2 linked regions of the Arthrobacter crystallopoietes genome follow. The protein of the gene in region 2 interacts with the protein of the main gene of each other region in a pairwise test. Links are inferred from orthologs where the notes say so. Each region holds a gene or a part of one and is shown on either strand. Other genes may lie near its edges.

Region 1 (5,405 bases), 3.9 Mb from region 2 along the record:
GGCCCCACGACCGCACCGATGACCAGCGATGCCGCGGCGACGGCGGCAACCAAGCCAGCCACCCGGCGTCGTGCTTTGCGGCGGCGCACCACCAATTCGTTCAGCAGCCGCTTGGTATTCTGCTCGATTTCTTCGACGGGCGGTTCCGCCAGCTCCAGCGCCTCGTCCCGCGGCACAGCGTCCAGCATGCCCGGGAGGCTCTCCAGCTCGGCGGCTTCCTGCCGGCAGACCGGACAATCATTGAGGTGCGCTTCGAAGGCCCGGGCCTCATCCCGCCGGAGACCGCCGAGGATGTAAAGGCCGAGCAGTTCCCGCAGCTGCTCATGGTCGCCTTTCATCGCTTGACTCCCATCTCATCGAGTACAGACCGTAGCGCTTTCACACCGTAAAAGGCGCGCGATTTAACCGTCCCCAGCGGCAGGTGCAGTTCCTCGGCTGCTTCAGCGGCGGTCAACCGCTGGTAATGCAGCGCCAGAATGACGTTCCTGTGGTCCACGCTGAGCCGTGTCAGGGCTTCCTCCATAATCACTTTGAGCAACAGCCGGTCCACTTGATCGGCCGTTGCCAGCTCTTCTTCCGGCATGTTCGTTACCTGCGCCCTGCTGCTGCGGCGCCGGTAGTTGTCGATAATGACGTGCCGCGCGGTCCGGTACAGGTACCCGCGCATGTTCTCAACCTCCGGGCCCAGTTTCCAGACACGCAGGATCGTCTCCTGCACCACGTCATCGGCCTGGTCCGGGTCTGAAGTGGCGGCCAGCACGAATCGTCTCAGTGCCGCCGCATGGTCGCGGTACAACTGCGCGACCGCTTCTTCTTCCATCGACATCGATGTTCCTCCTGACCGCACAGCCCGGGTTCCGGAGCCATCCGCAATCAGGAAGACGTGCCCAACAGCGGAAAGGTTCACCGGCTAGGAAGAAGAACATCCCCCAGGCGTTGAACCATTTTCGCCCGGCAGTACGTCTTTGCCAATAGCGGCCCGCAACCGGCGGGCCGGGACCGAGCGCAGCCCGGTTGATCGTTAGGAATTCCTCATGAAAATCAAACTCAGTGGTGCTGCTGCCCTTATGACCGCAGCCCTTCTCGGCCTCACCGGATGCGGAGGCGGCGACGAATCAGGCACGGAAGCCCCGCCGCCGGCCGAAGAAACAACCGCCATGCCCGAGACCACCGAATCGGCACCGGGCGGGGCAAGTGCCCCGGCCTCCGGTGAAGCCGGGGCGATGGCTGGTTCCCAGCTCATGACTGCCGAAACCGATCTCGGCGAGATTGTGGTCGATGGCGAGGGAATGACCGTCTACTACTTCACCAAGGACGAAAAAGGCTCTGGTGTCAGCAACTGCACCGGCGACTGCCTGGTCGCGTGGCCACCTGTCTTGACCGAAGGCGATGCCCCGGAAGTTGAAGGCATCACCGCGGAAGTCGGCACCATCGACACCCCTGACGGCAAGAAGCAGGTGACCATCGACGGCATGCCGATCTACTACTGGCAGAACGACAAGGCACCGGGAGACGTCGACGGCCAAGGCGTCAACGACGTCTGGTACGTAGTGGCCCCGGACGGCCAAATGATCCGCTGAAAGACTGGCGGAGGGTCCGCCGCGCGGGTGGACGAGGCCAACAGGCCTGGAGTATCGATCCGCGCGGGGCTCTCCGCCTGTCTGGCGTCCCCGGGCATCACTGTTACTGCGCCATGACTGCCAGTGAACGTGCTGCCAGGTGGTTCATTACGGCCGGGCCCCATCTCCACAGGGGCCGTTCCACACCTGCCGTGTCCACATTGCCTCGGCGCCGCCTTCGGATCAGTCCTGTCTGCACCTACTGTTGGCCGCATGAAGACAAGTCACAGGAACCATCGCGCGATTGCGCAGATGCAGGCGGAAGACCGGCCCAGGGAGCGCATGGCCCGGATGGGAATCCGCAGGTTGAGGGATGCGGAGGTGCTGGCGCTGGTCATCGGCTCCGGGACGAGGGAAGCCAGCAGCGTGGAACTGGCACAGTCAATCCTGAAAAGGCTCGGCGGTCCGGGCGGGCTGCAACTCGCCGACCCCGGGGAACTTCAGGAGGTGCCAGGGGTCGGCGCTGCGCTGGCGGCCAGGATCGCCGGCGCCATGGAACTGGCGCGGCGGGCAGCCATCAGGAGTGCGGACGCCAGACCACCAAGGCCTGGCTCCGCGGCCGCGGACGCTTCCCGCGGGCCAGCGTGACCACGTCGCCGGCCAGCCCGGCGGCGAACACCCGGCTGGTTTCCGTTCCGCTCTGCCGGCGCGTGCCTTCGAGCTCGGCAGTCAGTTCCTGCACCCGGGATCGCAGGGCGTTCACCTGGTTCTCCAGTTCCAGGATCCGCTTGATGCCCTCCAGCGATACGCCTTCCTGCGATAACCGCTGGACCTCACGCAAAGTGTCCACGTCGCGTTGAGAATAGCGGCGCTGGCGGCCGCGCTGGCGGGAGGGCGAGACGAGTCCCAGCCGGTCGTACTGGCGCAGGGTCTGCGGATGCATCTCTGCGAGTTCGGCCGCTACGGAGATCACAAAAATAGGGGCGTTGCGGTCAATACCCATTGCTTTCTCCATTCTTCCGGCTACAGCCTGGCCTTAGCCGCCAGGTTCTCACGCGGGTTTGCACCCGAAGTGGCCGCAGCGAAGGCCTTGACTGCTTCCTGAGCTTCCTTGTTCAGGTTCTGCGGAACAACGACGTCGATAGTCACCAGCAGATCCCCCGTAGCCTTGGACGTGTTCACGCCCCGGCCTTTCACGCGCAGGGTCCGTCCGGACGGAGTTCCGGCAGGTACCTTCACCTTAACCGTTTCGCCGTTCAGGGTGGGTACTTCGATCTGCGCGCCGAGCGCCGCCTCGTCGAAGGATACGGGGACATGGATCCGGATATTGTCCCCGTCACGGGTAAAGAAACTGTGCGGCTGGACATTCACGGTCACCATCAGATCGCCGTTACCGGCAGGGCCTGGCTGGCCCTTTCCACGGACGCGGACCTTCTGGCCGTCCTTGATACCCGCAGGAATCCGGACCTCGATGACCTCGCCGGAGGGCTCGCGCAACCCGATGGTGGTCCCCTTGATGGAACCGGCGAACGAAATACTGGTTGATGCGGTCCGGTCCGCACCCTTGCGCGGGGGTGCCTGCGGAGGCTGGAAGCCGCCGCCGAAGCCGCCACCAAAGAGGTCGGCGAACTCGGGCGGAATATTGCCGTTACCGAACCCGCCGGATGAACGCCCGCGCGTGCTCTGGCCGAACATACTGCCGAAAATGTCCTCGAATCCGCCGCCGCCCGGCGCGCCTGCCCCGCTGGCCGTAAAGCGGGCCCCGCTGCCCATCGCCCGGATGGCGTCGTATTGCTGGCGCTCCTCCGGATCGGAGAGCACCGAATACGCTTCGGAGACGTCCTTAAACATCTTTTCAGCCGCGGCGTCGGAGGAGTTGGTGTCCGGATGGTACTTCCGGGCAAGTTTGCGGTAGGCCTTCTTGATGTCGGCGTCCGACGCGTCCTTGGAGACACCAAGGATCTTGTAGAAGTCCTTCTCGACCCAATCCTGGCTAGCCATTCAGGCGCCTCCCTTCACGTAGTTCAAAGTCTATGGTGGCCAAGAGCCCATGAGAGCCGGGGACGCCTTACGACGTCCCCGGCTTCATACGGTGCTACTCGGCCGGTACAGCCACAATCACCTGGGCAGCACGCAGGACGCGCTCCCCGGCCTTGTACCCGGTCCGCAGGATCTGGCTGACTGAATCAACCTGGACATCTGCGCTTTGCTGCTGCATCAGCGCTTCGTGGACGTTCGGGTCAAACTCCACGTCCGTCTCGGAGATTGGCTCCAGTCCGTAGACCTTCAAGACGTTTTCCAGCTTCGTCGCGATAGCGGCGAAGGGTCCGTCCTCGAGGTCTCCGTGCTGGCGTGCGGCGTCGATGTCGTCGAGTACCGGAAGCAGCGAGTTGAGGACGCCAACGATGGCCATCTGGCCAGCCACCGCGCGGTCCCGCTCCACACGCTTGCGGTAATTCACGTACTCCGCCTGAAGGCGCAGCAGGTCATTCCTCAACTCGGCGGCCTGTTCCGAATCCACGCCCTGGGCCACCGACTCCCCTGCGGGGACGTCGGTGCTGTTCAGGATCGCCTCGGCCTGGGACAGTGCATCTCCGTCAACACCCTCGGCTGCGGGTGCCTCCGCGGCGGCAGCCTCATCGGCTGCCTCCGCATCGGCAGGTGCTTCCTGGCCACGGACCTTGCCCGTCTCCGGGTCAATCTTGCGGTTGTCGCGGAAGCTCACCGGCTCTGACTCGTGCTCGTGCTCGTTACCGTGGTTGGCCATAGTTACTTCTTCTCTTCGTCTTCGTCGACAACTTCGGCGTCGACAATGTCCTCGTCCGCTTTGCCCGAGCCCTCGCCCGCGGCACCCTCTGCTCCGGGTGCGCCTTCGCCGGCTGCGCCCGAGGCCTGGGCCTGCGAGTAGATGGCCTCGCCGAGCTTCGTCTGGGAAGCCTGCAGCTTCTCGAACGCGGACTTCACCTCGTCGTCGTTGTCCTGCTTCTCCAGGGCGGCCTTCAGGGCGTCGACGTCTGTCTTGACCTCGGTCTTGACTTCTTCGGGCAGCTTGTCGTCGTTGTCGGCGAGCAGCTTGTCCACCGAGTAGGCCAACTGCTCGGCCGAGTTGCGGACATCGGCGGCCTCGCGGCGCTTCTTGTCCTCGGCGGCGTGCTCTTCGGCCTCGCGGACCATGCGGTCGATGTCATCCTTGGACAGTGCGGTACCGCCCGTGATGGTCATCGACTGCTCGGCGCCGGTGCCCTTGTCCTTGGCGGACACGTGCACAATGCCGTTGGCGTCGATGTCGAAGGTGACCTCGACCTGGGGCACGCCGCGCGGAGCCGGGGCGATGCCGGTCAGCTCGAAGGTGCCCAGCGGCTTGTTGTCTCGGGTGAACTCGCGCTCGCCCTGGAAGACCTGAATGGCCACGGACGGCTGGTTGTCATCCGCGGTGGTGAAGGTCTCGCTCCGTTTGGTCGGGATGGCCGTATTGCGCTCGATCAGCTTGGTCATTACGCCGCCCTTGGTTTCAATACCCAGGGAAAGCGGGGTGACGTCAATGAGCAGCACGTCCTTGCGCTCACCCTTCAGCACGCCGGCCTGCAGGGCAGCGCCCACGGCGACGACCTCATCCGGGTTCACACCCTTGTTGGGCTCCTTGCCGCCGGCCATTTCCTTGACCAGGTCGACCACGGCCGGCATACGGGTGGAGCCACCGACCAGAACGATGTGGTCGATGTCGCCGACCTTGATGCCTGCTTCCTTGATGACGTCGTGGAACGGCTTCTTGGTGCGGTCCAGCAGGTCCTTGGTCAGTTCCTGGAACTTGGCACGGCTGAGGTGCTCGTCCAGGTGGACCGGACC
Region 2 (7,838 bases):
CGGCCATGCTCACCGGCGACAACACCATCACCGCCACCGCCCTGGCCAAGGCCGCCGGCATCAGCGAAGTCCACGCCGACCTCCGCCCCGAGGACAAGGCAGAGATCATCCGCATGCTCAAATCACGCATGCCCACTGCGATGGTCGGCGACGGCGTCAACGACGCCCCCGCCCTGGCCACCGCCGATACCGGCATCGCGATGGGCGTCATGGGCACCGACGTGGCCATCGAGACCGCCGACATTGCGCTGATGGGCGAAGACCTGAACCACCTGCCCCAGGTACTCGACCACGCACGCCGGACCCGGGGCATCATGCTGCAGAACGTCGGCATGTCCCTGCTGCTGATCGCCGTGTTGATCCCGTTGGCCCTGTTCGGGGTGCTCGGACTGGCCGCCGTCGTGTTGGTGCACGAACTGGCGGAAATCGTCGTCATCGCCAACGGCGTCCGGGCCGGCCGGATCAGCCGCAAAACCGTCCTCGCTCCGGCGAAGACTCGCGCGCTGGAACCGGCAGCATGAGCGCCGAATCCACGCCCCGGGCCGGGAAAACCGGTCCGGTACGCCGGCCGCCGGGTCCGGGTAGAACTCTTGGTCTGGGCGGCGGTGCTGGCCGGCGCAGACCTGGCCGTCAAGGCAGCGGCCGAGGCACTGCTCTCCGGCGGGAAACTGATCGATCTGGGGGTAATCAATTTCCGGCTGCTGTACAACCCAGGGGTTGCGTTCAGCTTCGGCGCGGATCTGCCTGACTGGGTGATCATCGCAGCCACCGGCCTGATCATTGCGGGCCTGGCTTGGTACGCCCTCTCGTCGGCACCCACCATGGCCCGGATGTCCCGGGCCGGCGCGGGACTGCTGCTGGGCGGCGCCCTGGGCAACTTCATCGACCGGCTCGACGGGCGCGGTGTCGTTGACTACCTGCACACCGGCTGGTTTCCCACCTTCAACCTCGCCGACATCTTCGTCACGGCAGGGGTGGCGGCGTTCGTCCTGGGCGCCTTCCTGCAGCCCAGGACCGGGACCGATACCTGAGGAAACCCACCGGCAGCCGGAGTGTCAGGCAGGCGGCGGCATCCGGCTTATCCTGTTAGGGGCACTGAAACGATGGGAGGCAGCATGAGGCAAACAAGCGCGTTCCCCGGATCGGCATTCCTTGCCGTTCCGTCCGGATGGCGTGCTGCCGTCCTGCTGATCGTGCTGGTCGTTTCGCTTCTGGGACTGCACCTGTGGAACGGGCCCGCTACGGCATCCGCCGCCGAGCTCCACCCCGCAAACCAGGCCGGCATGATCTCATCCGGCCCTTCCCAGCACGCAACCGCGGAAGAAGACCAGCGCGTTGTTCCCCCTGCCGACGCGCACCCGGGCGTCTGTCCGGCCGAATCCGGTGCCGGCGAGCAGTGCCTCATCGCGAATCCCGCCACAACACTGTTCCCCGTGCCGGCCGGCACCGGGACACCTGTTCCAGGATACGGCCCGTACTCCGCCCCGGGACCAAACCCGGGCCTGCCGTTCGCCGCGGAACCCCCTTCACTGCACCGGCTTTCCATCAGCCGGACCTGACACGCGCCCGGTGGCTTCCACCATGTCCGCCCGAAATCCGTGTCCGCATCACGCCGGAAACCGCGCCCGGGATAGTTGCTTCGAGCATCCTGCCCAGACGCGGCACCGGCCATGGCCGCACCACCGGACGATGCCACCAGCCCTGCTGCCGGCACGCCGTAACGGCAAATGATCTACCAGGACCAGCGTGTACCCATCAGAAAACCATGACCTCGACCGTGCTTTGGAACTTGCGCAAACCCGCACCCGCAACCGTGCTGTCCGCCGACGGAGAATGTTCGCCTACGGCACCGGTGCCCTGACAACCGCCGCAGCCGCAGCCGTCATCATCACGGCCGTGGCAGGACAGGCCCAGCGCCAGGCAGCAATCGAAGGCGCCGCACAACGTCCTATTGAAGGAATCCAGCCCTACACCGTCCCGTCGCCGCAAGCCGGGGCCACGACAGGGGACAAGCAGGAGGCCGCCGGAAACTACCATGCCCGTGCCGAAACCGCTTGCACCACCTACGCCGCACCCGTGGAAGAGAGCCTTGCCCTGCACGCGCTCGAACACGGCGCTGTCCTGCTGACCTACCATCCAAACCTCCCGGAGAAGGAACTCCGGCAGCTCGAGGACATCGCCGCCAGCTACCCCTCGGTCCTGCTCAGCCCCACACCAGGCCAGTCCGAGCCGGTCACCGCCACGGCATGGAACGTGCGGCTCGAAGTCCAGGACGCCGAGGACGAACGCATCGAACCCTTCATCATCAAATACTCCCAAAACCCCCAGGCACCCGAACCCGGCGCTACCTGCACCGGTGCAGCCACCGGCTGAAACAGACCCCACCTGTACCCGCCGTGTCATGCCACAGACCCACGGCGTACCACTTCCATCGCAGGAGAAACCCCTATGAAACACCTCATCCTTGGCGTCACCAACCCGTTCCCGGACCAGGAAACCAAGCTCCGCCCCGGCCTCGACCCCGACCAGGTCACCCCCGGAGCGCTCGGATTCTTCGCAACCTTCTTCATGGTGCTGGCCATCGTGCTGCTGATGCGCTCCATGGCCAAACGCATCCGCCGGGTCCGCTACCGGGAAATGATCACCGAACAGCACACCCCGGCCGTACCCCGGCACAATGCAGCGGCGCAGGAACCCGAACCCGCCCACGTGCGCAACACGCAGGCTCTCCCGCACACCACGGCCTCCAGCCCGAACTGATGCTTCCGGCACGCCCGGCCGGTGCGGGACCGCGGCACCGGACGCCGCTTCCCGAAACCGCGTCCACACCCCGGTCAGCGGTCCCGGCCTGCAACATCCCTCCAACGCAAGGAACCCGTCACGATGACAAAGAAAACCACAGGAACACTCCGAAAACCCGTGCCAGCGGACGCCGGCATATCCGGCACCGCCGAACCCGTACCCCGCGAACGGAACAGTACGGCCGGTCCAGCCCCTGCCCACGTGCTGTATGACGAACGGTTGTGGCCTTCCCCGGGAGTATGGCTCATCGCCGCAGGCCTGGCAGCCGCGGTGATTGTGGTCCTGGCCCCGATCAACCTCGCCGTGGGCTACATCGCAAGCGCCTGCACCGCCGTTCTCCTCACGGTCCTGCTGGCAGTTTCCACTCCCCGCATAACGGTGACGGACCTGACCCTGAGGGTCGGACGGGCCGAAATCGAACGCCGCTTCATCGGGGACGTAGAAGCGTACAAGGCAGAGGAAGCCACGGCACAACGTGGGCGGAAACTCAACGGGACCGCCTATATGTGCTTCCGCGGCTGGATCGATCCGGTGGTCAAAATCGGCATCACGGACGAAGTCGACCGCACGCCGTACTGGCTGGTGTCCACCCGGCGGCCCGGGCAGCTGGTTTCTTCCCTCCGGCCATCGGATCCTCCGGCCTAGCAGGAAGAACAGGCATGAAGGCCTGGCCTGCTTATCCCGGCCATGAACCGGCCGCGGGAAGGCGGAAGCAGTGCAGATGCGTGGACAAGGACCTGCACCAACGTTGAATCCTGAGTAAAACGTCGCCGCAGCTGAAAGTCGGATGCGGCTTCGTGGCTCTCCTCGTGATGAAGGGCTGGAGGACTTGCTGCCGCTCCATATCCCGGACGGGATCTTGACGCGAGGAACGGTAGCGCGCAGCGGCTACTGTCCGGAGACCGTGAGCACGATCAGTACGCAGTTCAATCCGACGATCAGGACGGCGCTGACGATGCCGGCCACGCGGAGCGGGATGGAATCGACGTGGATTCCCATGATCTCGCGGTTCCCGGTCAGGCGGATCAACGGGATCAGCGCGAAGGGTATGCCAAAACTCAGCAGCACCTGGCTCAGCACCAGCGCCCATGTGGGCTCGATCCCTGCCCCCAGGATGATCAGAGCGGGAATCAGGGTAATGAATCTGCGCAGCAGCAACGGAATGCGTACATGCAGCAGGCCGCCCATGATAGTTGCACCGGCATAACAGCCCACCGATGTTGATGCCAGGCCCGAGGCCAGCAGCCCGATCCCGAAGACCACTCCGACGACCGGGCCCAGCGCGTCGGTAATCGCGGCATGCGCGCCGGCAATAGTGTCGGTGCCTTCCGTTCCGCGCAGGCTGGAAGCTGCCAGCAGCAGCATGGCAATATTCACCGCGCCGGCAACCAGCAGCGCGCCAACGACATCCCAGCGCGTCGCCCGGATCAGCCGCTGACGTTGTTCCGGGTCCGCGGCGTAGCCATGCCGGTCCCGGGCCAGCGCCGAGTGGAGGTAAATCGCATGGGGCATCACGGTAGCGCCGAGCATGCTGGCCGCCAGCAGCACGGTGGCCGTGCCGTCGAAGCCGGGGATCAGCCCGCTGAGCGCCTCGCCCGGATCAGGCGGATTGACGAACAAACCGGTCATGAACCCGCCGGCGATGACCGCCAGCAGGACAATAATGATGTTCTCGAACGAACGCTGGCCCCGCATCGACTGGACCGCGAGCAGGAGCATGGAGGCAGCCCCCACAATCACCCCACCGGCCAGCAACGGCAGGCCGAACAACAGGTTCAACGCGACGGCGCCACCGATGACTTCGGCCATGTCCGTTGCCCCGGCCACGGCTTCGGCCTGCAGCCAGTATGCCCGGCGGCGGCCGGCAGGCAGCCGTTTGCCCAGGATTTCCGGAAGACTCATCCCGGTAGCCAACCCGAGTTTCGCCGACTGGTACTGGACCAGAACCGCCATCGCGTTCGCCATAACCAGCACCCACACCAGCAGGAAGCCATACTGCGCACCGGCGGTGAGGTTCGCCGCGACGTTGCCCGGATCAACATAGGCGATGGCCGCCACAAAGGCCGGGCCAAGCAGCAGGAGCCTGGAAAGGACGCGCGGCCTGCTGCGCGGTCCGGTCAGGACGGGAGAAACGGGCATCGGAAACCTCAACTGCCGGGAGGGGGAGAAAAGCACGGTCGTGAACAAAGTTTAGGCTTGCCGAAAAGTTATTACTAGGCATATCTACAACATTTCTGCACTCATCTCTTCTCCGCCTCCCCGGCACAAGAGTGTCTCGCTGATTCTCAGACACCTTCAAGCCGGCCTGTAGAATCTGCTCAGGTAAGGACGTTAGAAACAACAGTGCTGGATGTTCAGCCGCGGCCTTCCGGCCGCCCATGACAAGAACAAGCAAGGGGCAGCTACGTGACGAGCGGGAAAGCATCCAAACAGGCACGGCAGGACAGGGCTGCCCGCCTGGGAGAGGTCAAGGCAGCGCAGGCCCGGCAGGCCCGCAAACGCAGGATCCTGGCCGGCGTGGGCAGCCTTGCGGCCGTGGCGGTCGTCGGAACGCTCGTCACGGTGGCACTCATCAACGACCCGCCCCCGCCGTCACCGGAGGACATTGAAGTGGCGGGCCTGCAGACGTTCGACGATCTCAGCGCCGACCATGTCGATGCGGCGGTTGCTTACGAACAGTCGCCGCCTGTCGGCGGTGACCATGCATCCCGCTGGCTCAACTGCGGCACCTACAGCGAGCCCGTGCCCGGCGAGAACGCGGTTCATGCGCTCGAACACGGCGCTGTCTGGATGACCTACGACCCGACCAAGGTCTCGGAGGCGGACATCCAGAGTCTGGATGAAGCGATCCCGGACACCTACTCGGTTCTCTCGCCGCTGGAAGGAACAGAGTCCCCGATCATGATGTCGGCATGGGGAGCCCAGGTCGGCCTTGATTCCCCGCAGGACGAACGGATCGGCCTCTTTGTTTCCAAGTACTGGCAGTCCCCGGACGCGCCCGAACCCGGCGCTGCCTGCACCGGCGGCATTGACGCACCGGGCCGGACAGCCTGAGGGTGAAGAGCTATTCTTTGCGGGTTGTTGCCGCCATCGCAGCCCTGACGTTGGCCGTTGTGGCGGGCTGGGCGTTGGGGAGTCTGACTTCCCGGCCCGCCGTCCCCGGTGAGGGAAGCGCGGAGGCCGGCTTTGCGCGCGACATGCAGGTCCACCACCTGCAGGCCGTGGACATGAGCATGATCGTCAGGGACCACACCGAGGATCCGGCCATAGACCAGCTGGCCTACGACATTGCCCGTTCCCAGCAGCAGCAGGCCGGGCAGATGTACGGCTGGCTCTCACTCTGGGGTCTGCCCCAGGCGGCAACCCAGCCCGCCATGGCGTGGATGAACGGTGCCGGCCACACCACGCACGGCGATACAGCGGCAGAAGGCGGCGCAGGCACGGACACGGCGATGCCCGGAATGGCCACGCCTGAAGAGCTTAAAGAGCTCAAGGCCGCCAGCGGGACCGAGGCTGAACGTCTCTATCTCGAACTGATGATCGACCACCACAAAGCAGGAGTCACTATGGCAGAAGCGATCCTGGCGCGAACCGAAAACCGGGTAGTGACGTCCCTGGCAAACTCGATCGTCACTTCACAACAATCAGAAATGGGCTATATGCAGCAGCTCCTCGCTGCCCGCCAATAGGTGCCTTGCGTGACCTGGTGCTCCGAGTCTTCCGGTGGGCACTGGCGACCGATCTGGCGTTCAGCAGCAAACAGTTCTATATGCCGGAGTGACTTCAGCCTGGCGGAGGCTTCCGGGCCGGGGCGTCATCCATATGGCCAAGGGCCTGACCAGCCTGTGGTGGTCCATTCTTTCATCGGTACTGGATATGCCCCCGACGGGGCCGGAAATCGTCAACAATCAGCACACCGGCTGGTTGCCGACCTTTACCCGCACCGACGTCTTTGCATGCACGTCTCACTGCCGGGCACGCATAGGAGGGGCGGTATCTCGGGTGCACCTGTTAGATGCCGGGTCGTGCCCTGCCACTGCTTCCAGCCTGAGGTGAAGTTCAGAGTTGATCGAACCGGCGCTTCGCGCTCCTTGCGGCCGGGACTGGTTGGCCTGCTCGTACGCCCTCGACGGTCACGCTCCGACCAGGTTCTGACGGAGGGCTGCGTCCGTGACCTTGCTCCCATTACCTATGCGTCCGGAACCGCCCGGGGCTGCCGGGAGTTCTTCCGGAAGAACCTTGCCTGATGAGACTGGGAGTATGTAAACAATGGTGGCCAATGACGGACTCGGCGTATACGAGATCATCGTGGCGTTCGCGCACATCGCCTTCGTCGCGTATCTGCTGGGCAGCGCTTTCGCCAACATCTTCCGGTTCCCGTGGTTCCCCTATGCGGAGAACCCTAAACCGGCGGTCCAGCGCCTAGCGGGTATCGGGGAGCTGTTGATCGCCGGAGTAGTCAGCCTGCCGTACTTCTGGGGTGAGGGATGGGGCTTTACGATCGCCGCCGCCCTTGCCTATGGCGTAGTTATTTCGCTGGTAGGACTTTGGCGCTGGAGGCGGGGGCATGTCTTCAGGCCGGCGAACCTGCTGATCCCGGCATTGCTGGCCCTCGCACTCGGAACCCTGAAAGCCGGTGAACTTGCCGTGTTTGTCTCGGACGTCCAAGCATAGAGACCGTTTAAACGGCTGACTTTTCCGGCAGCCCGTGAGAGTCTTCCGAAGTTAGCCGGCATCAGGGCGCTTTGTCTCAGACCTGGGAACCCGGTCCGGCTTCGTCATTCCGGTTCGCGCGGCTGCGGAGGTCTGATTCGCGCTCCGCAGCCGCCAGCGCTTCGCGCTCCTTACGGTCGGCGTTGAAGACTGCCTTCATGGCGAAGTAGAAGATTAACCCCACGCCGGCAGAGGGCGCCAAGACCCACAGATACTCCATGTAACCAATCTACCCCCGGCACGTGGCAGCCAGGGGCCAGGGGAGCTCCCCCGGCGGGCAAAAAACGTCTTTGGCTTGATAGATGTGCTTGGTGATGGTGTTC

What was found.
Region 1: the proteins of AC20117_RS20710 (region 2) and AC20117_RS02870 interact in binary tests that used the Escherichia coli proteins (3 or more experiments, as listed by UniProt). The link is inferred for Arthrobacter crystallopoietes from one-to-one orthologs.

What each region holds. Positions count from the first base shown.
Region 1 is NZ_CP018863.1:592,837-598,241, forward strand. What follows is about bases 2,491-5,405. They hold AC20117_RS02870 (nucleotide exchange factor GrpE), read right to left. Parts: upstream 4,327-5,405; coding sequence 3,655-4,326; downstream 2,491-3,654. Other genes in these bases: AC20117_RS02860 (heat shock protein transcriptional repressor HspR), read right to left, coding at 2,491-2,562; AC20117_RS02865 (DnaJ C-terminal domain-containing protein), read right to left, coding at 2,583-3,560; dnaK (molecular chaperone DnaK), read right to left, coding at 4,329-5,405. Also shown: AC20117_RS02840 (zf-HC2 domain-containing protein), read right to left, coding at 1-338; AC20117_RS02845 (sigma-70 family RNA polymerase sigma factor), read right to left, coding at 335-826; AC20117_RS02850 (COG4315 family predicted lipoprotein), read left to right, coding at 1,035-1,580; AC20117_RS24270 (UPF0758 domain-containing protein), read left to right, coding at 1,911-2,207; more of AC20117_RS02860, read right to left, coding at 2,137-2,490. UniProt on the Escherichia coli protein: Participates actively in the response to hyperosmotic and heat shock by preventing the aggregation of stress-denatured proteins, in association with DnaK and GrpE. It is the nucleotide exchange factor for DnaK and may function as a thermosensor.
Region 2 is NZ_CP018863.1:4,506,080-4,513,917, reverse strand. Bases 2,817-5,674 are described here. They hold AC20117_RS20710 (Nramp family divalent metal transporter), read right to left. Parts: upstream 4,942-5,674; coding sequence 3,691-4,941; downstream 2,817-3,690. Other genes in these bases: AC20117_RS20705 (thioredoxin-like domain-containing protein), read left to right, coding at 5,209-5,674; AC20117_RS20715 (DUF3093 domain-containing protein), read left to right, coding at 2,884-3,447. Outside these bases: AC20117_RS20740 (heavy metal translocating P-type ATPase), read left to right, coding at 1-521; lspA (signal peptidase II), read left to right, coding at 591-1,031; AC20117_RS20730 (hypothetical protein), read left to right, coding at 1,116-1,559; AC20117_RS20725 (thioredoxin-like domain-containing protein), read left to right, coding at 1,747-2,373; AC20117_RS20720 (hypothetical protein), read left to right, coding at 2,449-2,760; more of AC20117_RS20705, read left to right, coding at 5,675-5,856; AC20117_RS20700 (DUF305 domain-containing protein), read left to right, coding at 5,859-6,491; AC20117_RS20695 (hypothetical protein), read left to right, coding at 7,072-7,476; AC20117_RS20690 (hypothetical protein), read right to left, coding at 7,553-7,735. UniProt on the Escherichia coli protein: H(+)-stimulated, divalent metal cation uptake system. Involved in manganese and iron uptake. Can also transport cadmium, cobalt, zinc and to a lesser extent nickel and copper. Involved in response to reactive oxygen.